Pontiella desulfatans: one gene and its partner. The protein of the gene in region 1 interacts with the protein of each later gene in a pairwise test. Links are inferred from orthologs where the notes say so. Each region holds a gene or a part of one and is shown in the gene's direction. Other genes may lie near its edges.

Evidence for each region.
Region 2: the proteins of aceE (region 1) and groL interact in binary tests that used the Escherichia coli proteins (3 or more experiments, as listed by UniProt). The link is inferred for Pontiella desulfatans from one-to-one orthologs.

Annotation. Positions count from the first base shown.
Region 1 is NZ_CAAHFG010000001.1:1,958,993-1,964,043, reverse strand. The notes cover bases 1-3,191. They hold aceE (pyruvate dehydrogenase (acetyl-transferring), homodimeric type), read left to right. Parts: upstream 1-339; coding sequence 340-2,991; downstream 2,992-3,191. Other genes in these bases: E9954_RS07200 (2-oxo acid dehydrogenase subunit E2), read left to right, coding at 2,996-3,191; nfo (deoxyribonuclease IV), read right to left, coding at 1-107. Outside these bases: more of E9954_RS07200, read left to right, coding at 3,192-4,243; E9954_RS07195 (3'-5' exonuclease), read left to right, coding at 4,282-4,875. UniProt on the Escherichia coli protein: Component of the pyruvate dehydrogenase (PDH) complex, that catalyzes the overall conversion of pyruvate to acetyl-CoA and CO(2).
Region 2 is NZ_CAAHFG010000002.1:1,207,215-1,211,041, forward strand. Bases 1-2,897 are described here. They hold groL (chaperonin GroEL), read left to right. Parts: upstream 1-580; coding sequence 581-2,215; downstream 2,216-2,897. Other genes in these bases: dnaK (molecular chaperone DnaK), read left to right, coding at 1-31; groES (co-chaperone GroES), read left to right, coding at 164-451; E9954_RS20510 (DNA-directed RNA polymerase subunit omega), read left to right, coding at 2,441-2,695; smpB (SsrA-binding protein SmpB), read left to right, coding at 2,815-2,897. Also shown: more of smpB, read left to right, coding at 2,898-3,309; E9954_RS20520 (LacI family DNA-binding transcriptional regulator), read right to left, coding at 3,813-3,827.

The DNA of each region.
Region 1 (5,051 bases):
TGGTTCTTGGTAAACAGGGCAAAGGCATTGGCCCCGATTTCGGCGGCATTAAGGGGGGCGTTTTCCACCCCTCCGCTGGCACTAACGTGTGCTCCGATGTATTTCATTTTTTTCTCCAGACTCGCAACAGCCGCCCTTTAAACCACATCCGGTGCCTGGAAAAAAGCACGTTTGGGGAAGAAACGGCTCCGGGCCTCCGCGAAGTTCCCCCTGAAATGCCAATCCCGGGAGATAAACATGGAAAATATGATGGGACAACGGGTTGTTTTTGTCATTTTTTAATTGTGTACTGGTTCACTCCTATTTAAATTGGCCGCACTCAAAACGAAGGAACCAAACATGGAAACAACCAATTCGAATACGGAAAGTGTGGATTTCGAAAAGCAGGACTGGCTCGACGCGCTGGATGAGCTTTTGGAGACCGAGGGGGCAGATCGCGTCAAGGATATCTTGCACGACCTGCAAGTCGAGGCGCACCGCAAGGGCGTTCGGTTGCCGTTTTCCGCCAACACCCCCTATATCAACACGATTCCGCTTGCCGAACAACCGGCCTATCCGGGCGACCGTGAAATGGAACGCCGCATCAAGTCGCTCATCCGCTGGAACGCCATGGCCATGGTGGTGCGCGCCAACCGCGAGGAAGACGGTATAGGCGGGCACATCTCGTCCTACCAATCCATCGCCACCCTCTACGAGGTGGGCTTCAACCACTTTTTCCGGGGGCGCACCGAGGATTTCCCGGGCGACCTCGTCTATTTCCAGGGCCACTCGTCGCCGGGCGTATACGCGCGCGCCTATCTGGAGGGCCGCCTGACCGACGACCATCTCAAGAACTTCCGCCACGAGCTGCACGACACCCCCGGCCTCTCCTCCTATCCGCATCCGTGGCTCATGCCCGACTTCTGGCAATTCCCGACGGTTTCCATGGGGCTCGGCCCGATTACGGCGATCTACCACGCGCGCTACATCAAATATCTCGAAGACCGCGGCCTGCGCAAACCGACCGACCAGCGAGTCTGGGCGTTCCTGGGCGATGGCGAGACCGACGAACCCGAATCCCTCGGCGCGCTCAAGCTCGCCGCCCGCGAAAAACTCGATAACCTCACCTTTGTCGTCAACTGCAACCTGCAGCGCCTCGATGGCCCGGTCAGCGGCAACGGCAAGATCATCCAGGAACTCGAAGCCGCCTTCCGCGGGGCCGGATGGAACGTGATCAAGGTCGTTTGGGGCGATAGCTGGGATCCGCTGCTCGAAAAAGACCACGACGGCCTGCTGGCCAAGCGCATGGGCGAGGTGGTTGATGGGCAATACCAGAAATACACTGTGGAAGACGCCGACTACGTCCGCGAGCACTTCTTCGGCACCGACCCGAAACTGCTTAAACTGGTGGAACACCTTTCCGATTCCGAAATCAAGCGCCTGCGCCGTGGCGGGCACGATCCGGCCAAGGTTTACACCGCCTACAAGACCGCGCTAGAAACCAAAGGACAGCCGACCGTCATCCTGGCCAAGACGGTCAAGGGCTATGGCCTGGGCACGGCGGGCGAAGGGCAGAACATTACCCACTCGCAGAAAAAGATGGGCGAGGTTTCCCTGCGCGAATTCCGCACCCGCTTCGGCATTCCGATTTCCGACGAGGAGATCGATAGCGTCCCGTTCTACCGCCCGGCGGACAATAGTCCGGAAATGCAATACCTCCGCCAGCGCCGCGCCTCGCTCGGCGGGCATGTCCCGACGCGCCGCACCGAATACACCCCGGTCGAAATGCCGGCCGATAAAATCTTCCAGGAATTCGATGCCGGTTCCGAACGCCCGGTTTCCACCACCATGGTTTTTGTGCGGGTGCTTTCGAAGCTGCTGTCCGACCCCGGCATCGGCAAGTTGATTGTCCCGATCGTACCGGACGAAGCCCGCACCTTCGGCATGGATGCGCTCTTCCGCCAGGTTGGCATCTATGCCCACTCCGGCCAGCTCTACGAACCGGTCGATGCCGACAACCTGCTCTACTACAAGGAAGCCAAGGACGGCCAGATCCTCGAAGAGGGCATCACCGAGGCCGGTGCCTTTTCCTCGTTCGTGGCGGCCGGAACCGCCTACGCCAACCACGGCATCAACACGATTCCGTTCTACACCTACTATTCGATGTTCGGCTTCCAGCGCATCGGCGATTCCGCATGGCTTGCCGGCGACTCCCGCTGCAAGGGCTTCCTGATGGGCGCCACCGCCGGCCGCACCACGCTCGCCGGCGAGGGCCTGCAGCACCAGGACGGCCACGGCCTTGTGCTCGCGCTCACCATCCCGAACCTCGTCGCCTACGATCCGGCCTATGCCTACGAGCTGGCGATCATCATCAAGGACGGTATCCGCCGCATGTATGTCGACGACGAGCAAATCTTCTACTACATCACCTTGATGAACGACAACTATGAGCAACCGCCGATGCCGGAAGGCGTGGCGGAGGGCATCCTCAAGGGCATGTACAAGTTCCAGTCGTCCGACAAGGCGCAGGCGCAGATCCTCGGTTCCGGCGCCATCCTGCCGGAGGCCGTCAAGGCCGCGGCCCTGCTGAAGGAAACGTATGGCATCGAAACCAACGTCTGGTCGGTCACGAGCTACAAGAACCTGATCAACGACGTGCTCGACACCGAGCGCGAGCAGGTGCGCAACGGCAACGAGGCCAAGGCCTACATCACCGAATGCCTCGAAGGCGAAACCGGCCCCGTCATCGCCGCGTCCGACTACATGAAGCTTTTGCCAACGTCGCTGTCCGCGGCCGTTCCGGGTGGCATCACCGCCCTGGGCACCGATGGCTTCGGCCGTTCCGACGGACGCCGCGCCCTGCGCAAGCATTTCGAAGTGGATGCCCATGCAATCGCCTTCACCGTGCTGTCCACGTTGGCCGCAAAGGGTGAGTTCGACAAAAAGAAATTGGAGAAGGCCCGCAAGGAACTGGGCATCGATTCCGCCAAACCCAATCCGGTAGGAGAATAAAACCATGGCACTTGAATTTAAACTTCCCGAACTCGGGGAAAACATTGAGTCCGGCGATGTCGTCAACGTCCTGGTGGCGGTTGGCGACATGGTAACCGAAGGGCAGTCGCTGCTCGAAATCGAGGCCGGCAAGGCCAGCATGGAAATCCCATCGCCTGCCACCGGCGCCATCGTTGCCGTGCACGTCGCCAATGGCGACAGCGTCGGCGTCGGCCAGCTCGCCTTCACCATCGATTCCGAGGGCGCCGCCGCCAACCCGGAACCCGTGGCTCAAGCTGCGGTTCCGGATACCGCGTCGGAGGCTGCCGAGGAGGCGCCTCCGGTTGCCGCCCCAGCACCTGCCCCGGTGCCCGCACCCACGCCGGCTCCTGCACCGGTTGCTGCGGCCCCTGTGGCATCTTCGGCTTCCAAGCCGGTCTCGGCCGCACCCAACGTCCGCCGTCTGGCGCGCGAGCTCGGGGTGGATATCCACGAGGTGTCGCCCTCCGGCAGCACCATGCGCATCAGTTTGGAGGATGTGAAGAACTTTGCCAAGTCCACGCTGGAAAGCGGGGGAGGCCGCCCGCGCTTCCACGGCGCAACGCGTGTTGAAAAGATGTCGGCCATCCGCAAGGCCACCATGAACCACATGGCGCATTGCTGGGCAACCATCCCGCATGTCACCCAGCAGGACTGGGCCGACATTACCCACCTCAACGACCTGCGCGCAAAGTTTGGCAAGAAGGCCGAGGCCGAAGGGGCCAAGCTGACGGTTACCGCGATCCTCGTGAAGGTCGTTGCCTCCGCGCTGAAGGTCTTCCCGAACTTTAACTGCAGCATCGATCCCGACGCTTCGGAAATCATCTATAAGGATTTCTACAACATCGGCATCGCCGTCGACACCGAGAAAGGTCTCATGGTTCCGGTCATCCGCGACGCCGACCAGAAAAACATGATCGAGCTGGCCAAGGATCTCGGCGGCATCGCCGCCAAGGCGCGCGAAGGCAAGATCGGGCTGGATGATCTCCAGGGGGGAACCTTCACCATCAGCAATCTCGGCGGCATTGGTGGAACGTTCTTCACGCCCATCATCAATTCGCCGGAGGTGGCGATCCTCGGTGTTGGGCGTGCCGTTGAACAGGATGGCAAACTCATGATGCCGCTGTCGCTTTCCTACGACCACCGCATCATCGATGGCGCCGACGGCGCGCGCTTCATCCGCTGGATCGTCGATGCCCTCGAAGAGCCGCTCCTCCTCGCTCTTGAAGGGTAAGGATTGCAATAGACATCCTGATGTGGATGATAATGGCCATGGATTCAACCATGGCCATTTTTAATGCCGAGATTACGGTGCTGGATTATGAAACGACCGGTTCGGTTCGGGGCTTCCCGACCGAGCCGTGGCAGATTGGCATGGTGACGCTGAAAGGCGGCAAGGTTGATCCGGACTCCATGTTCGAAAGCCTGCTGCGGGTGGAGGCCAACCGTCCGTTTAATCCGCACGCGCCGGGGCGCCATGCCGTGCTACGCGATGAAATTGCTGCGGCCCCGTCTCCGAAGGGGCTTTGGCCGCAAATAAAATCAAGGTTGACGGACCATCCTCTCTGCGCCCACAACGTGGCGACGGAAAAAAAGTTTCTTCGTGCCATGGCTCCGATGCACCAGTTCGGCATCTGGATCGATACGCTCCGAATTGCCCGCAGGGTGTGGCCGGGCTGCGCTTCCTATGCGCTTGAGGATTTGATGGTGATGCTCGATCTCAAACCTCGCGTGGATGAACTCTGCCCCGGGAAGTCGGCCCACGACGCGCTCTACGATGCCGTCGCCTCCGCCATGCTGCTGGAACACCTGCTCGCCCAACCGGGGTGGGGGGATGTGACCGTTGGCGAGTTGGTTTCGCTGTAGCAAAATGCGACTAAGGTTATAATCTACACAACATAATTGATATAAGAACATGATGCATTGACAAAGTTACGGGGTGTTATCAGACTGCCTCCCTGATCGAGGGGAAATGCTTCCCGGTTCCGATCTTTCCGGGCGTGCGCCCGCGTCGCCGGAAAGCGGTTTCCCTTCCAACGGGA
Region 2 (3,827 bases), on another replicon or contig:
AATGGTCGACGAAGACGAGAAGAAGAAGTAGAACGTTCAACTTCGAACTCTGAACATCTTAAGGTGTTCAGGGTTGGCAGTTCGGAGTTCGATGTTCGAAGTTCAATTTATTAGTGGCGGGCGACCGCTGAAAATCTAAAACCTAACAAGGAGAGATAGTTCCATGAAGATTAAACCATTGGGTGAACGCGTACTGGTTGAGCCGGTGAAAGAAGAAGAAGCTGTTAAGGGCGGTATCATCATTCCCGACAGCGCCAAGGAAAAACCGCAGGAAGGCAAAGTGATTGCCGTCGGCACCGGCAAGATCGATAAGGACGGCAAGAAAGTCCCTTTCAATGTCAAGGTTGGCGATATCGTGCTGATGCCGAAATACGGAGGAACCGAAGTCAAGGTTGACGGCAAGGAATATCAGATCATGCGCGAAGACGATATCCTCGCGGTAATTGGATAAATCAAAATTCTAATTTCCAATACCTAAATTCTAAACAAATCCAAAAGGCCAATTTCCAATGTTCGGAAACAAGGGTCTTGGATTTTGAGCTTAGTGATTGGGATTTGTTAATCGACGAAGGAGATTAAGATTATGGCTAAACAGATTGTATTTGATGTAGAAGCTCGCGACGCGCTGTTGCGCGGTGTTGAAAAGCTGAGCAACGCAGTGAAGGTTACCCTCGGCCCGAAAGGCCGCAACGTGATTCTCGATAAGAAATTCGGTTCCCCGACCGTCACCAAGGACGGCGTTTCCGTTGCGAAGGAAATCGAACTCGAAGACCCCTTCGAAAACATGGGCGCGCAGATGGTTAAGGAAGTGGCCTCCAAGACTTCCGACATCGCCGGCGACGGCACCACCACGGCAACCGTTCTGGCTGAAGCGATTTATCGCGAAGGCCTCAAGAACGTGACCGCCGGCGCCAACCCGATGAGTCTCAAGCGCGGCATCGACAAAGCCGTCGAAGCCATGGTTGTCCAGCTCGGCAAGCTCAGCAAGACGGTCAAGACCAGCGAAGAGGTTGCCCAGGTCGGCACCATCTCGGCCAACGGCGACGAAACCATCGGTAAGATCATTGCCGAAGCCATGGAAAAGGTCGGGAAGGACGGCACCATCACGGTTGAAGAAGCCAAGTCCATCGAGACCAGCCTCGACGTGGTTGAAGGCATGCAGTTCGACAAGGGCTATCTTTCCCCCTATTTCGTGACCGACGCCAATACCATGGAAGCGGTTATGGAAGATCCCTACATCCTGCTCTTCGAAAAGAAGGTTTCCAACCTGCAGGACATGTTGCCGTTGCTCCAGAACGTGGCAAAGACCGGCAAGCCGTTCATGATCATCGCCGAAGACATCGAAGGCGAAGCACTCGCTACGTTGGTGGTCAACAAGCTGCGCGGCACCCTGAACGTCTGCGCTGTTAAGGCGCCCGGCTTCGGCGACCGTCGCAAGGCCATCATGGAAGACCTCGCGGTCCTGACCGGCGGCAAGTTCATCACCGAAGACCTCGGTATCAAGCTCGAAACCGTATCCATCGACGACCTCGGTTCCGCCAAGCGCATCACCGTGGGCAAGGATGACACGACCATCGTTGAAGGTGGCGGAAAGGTTGCCGCCATCAAGGCGCGCATCGACCTGATCCGTCGCCAGATCGAAGAAACCTCCTCCGACTACGATCGCGAAAAACTGCAGGAACGTCTGGCCAAGTTGGCTGGTGGTGTTGCGGTCATCAACGTTGGCGCGGCTACCGAAGCTGAAATGAAGGAAAAGAAAGCCCGTGTTGAAGACGCACTGCACGCCACCCGCGCCGCAGTTGCCGAAGGCATTGTTCCCGGTGGTGGCGTTGCCCTGATCCGTGTTCAGAAAGCGATCGACAAAATTGACGTTGAAGGCGATGAAAAGATCGGTGCAGACATTGTTCGCAAGGCGATCGAAGCACCGCTTCGCCAGTTGGTGGCCAATGCCGGTGAAGAAGGTGCCATCGTGGTGCAGGAAGTCAAAAAGAGCAAGCAGAGCATGGGCTACAACGTGGCGACCGGTGAATATGTCGATATGATCGCCGCAGGCATCATCGACCCGGCCATGGTCACGCGTTCTGCCCTGCAGTTCGCGGCCTCCATCTCCGGCCTGCTGCTGACCACCGAAGCGATGATCACCGACCTGCCGGAAAAGGCAGCCCCTGCAATGCCCGACATGGGCGGCATGGGCGGTATGGGCGGCATGATGTAGGAAAAAAACGTTGGAGTGCTGCGGCTCGCAGCCGCTTTTAAAAGCGCAGTCGAGCCTGCGCACTCCAAGGTGCATATCCGCTCCCTTCCAGGGGAGCGGATTTTGTTGTAAATGGCGTTTGACGCCAAGGGGTTGGGTGCTATACTACGCGCCGATTTTTTTTACATTTATTAGAATTCCGTTTAAACGGAATAAGGCAAAGCACTTGCGCGGAGCAAACTATATATGAACATGGAATACTTGAGCACAGCCGAAGAAAAGATCCCGAATACCCCGATGTTGGTCAACCTGATTTCCTACCGTACCCGCCAGCTGAACAGCGGTGCACGCCCGATGGTGAAGAAAGACCATCCGGAAATGGATAACCACGATCTGGTGCTGAAAGAGATTGCCAACGGTCTGCTGACTGCGGAAATGAACTTCACCCAGGAAGAGTCGGAAGTTCCCGGTCTCGACTTCGACGCTTCAATCCTCCTCTAGAGGGAAGCTCGAAATTCGAATCTCAAAAGCCCAAGGCATCCCTGTTTTGGGCTTTTTGCTTTTGTGGTTTTTGAATTGGGTTAGAATTCCGTGCTTCGGATTTTGAATTTGGTTTCTCTATGGCGGGTAAAAACAAAAAGAAAAAGAACGATCCTGGTGCAGGGGTGCTGGCCACCAACCGCAAGGCGCTGCGCGATTTCCATATCCTGGAAAAGATCGAGGCGGGGATTGTACTGTCCGGCACCGAGGTGAAATCGGTCAAGCAGGGGCATGTCAGCATCCAGGAGGGCTACGTCCAGGTCGATGATCATATGGAAGCCTATCTGGTGGGCTGCACCATCCAGCCCTACGACCACGGCAATATCTTCAATCATGACCAGACGCGCGCTCGCAAGCTGCTCCTTCATCGCAAGGAGATCGAACGGCTATATGGAAAAATCCGCGAAAAGGGGCTGACCATTGTTCCGTTGAAAGTCTACCTGGTGCGCGGAAAGGTCAAGATCCGGATTGGGCTGGCCAAGGGCAAGAATGTGGTCGATAAGCGGGAAACGCTCAAAAAACGTGAATCCGATCGCGACTCGCAGCGCGCCATGCGCAATCACAACAGTCAGTAGGGAAAAGCAGGTGCCACCCCTTCAGGGGGCTGGCAACCTGAAGGGATGGGCCTCCTCCCGACGAGCGGGGCGTTTGTGTCGGAGTTCCCCTATGAAAGGGGGGCTTTGGAAACTCCCTCGCCGGTTTTACATGTTCCCGGTCGCAGGAATGCCACCATTTTTCCGCGGGTGAATATCTTACTTGCATAAGTGTGATATTGAGACCTGCCCTTGCTGGCTGTGATCTAGCGGGTTTTCACACTTATGCAAGTATGATGTTTGTCTTGGTTCCTGTAACTGCATCCCCATGGGGCGCCGTTCCCTATCTGATGGTTCCGTGGCGCCGGTGTGCCCGTGTTGGTTTTCGAAAGCAAGGCTTCCCTCGCTCAAGTAGCGCAAGGCTTGCGTCGGCTGCCACCGGAGCGGGAGCAGTCTCCGGACAGCACGTCCAACGAGTCGATCCGGAGATGGACGGCGTGGTCGTCCGGGATCCCCGTTGGGCAAGTCGGGTGGCAGGTTCCTTGTTACAGCTGTTTGAC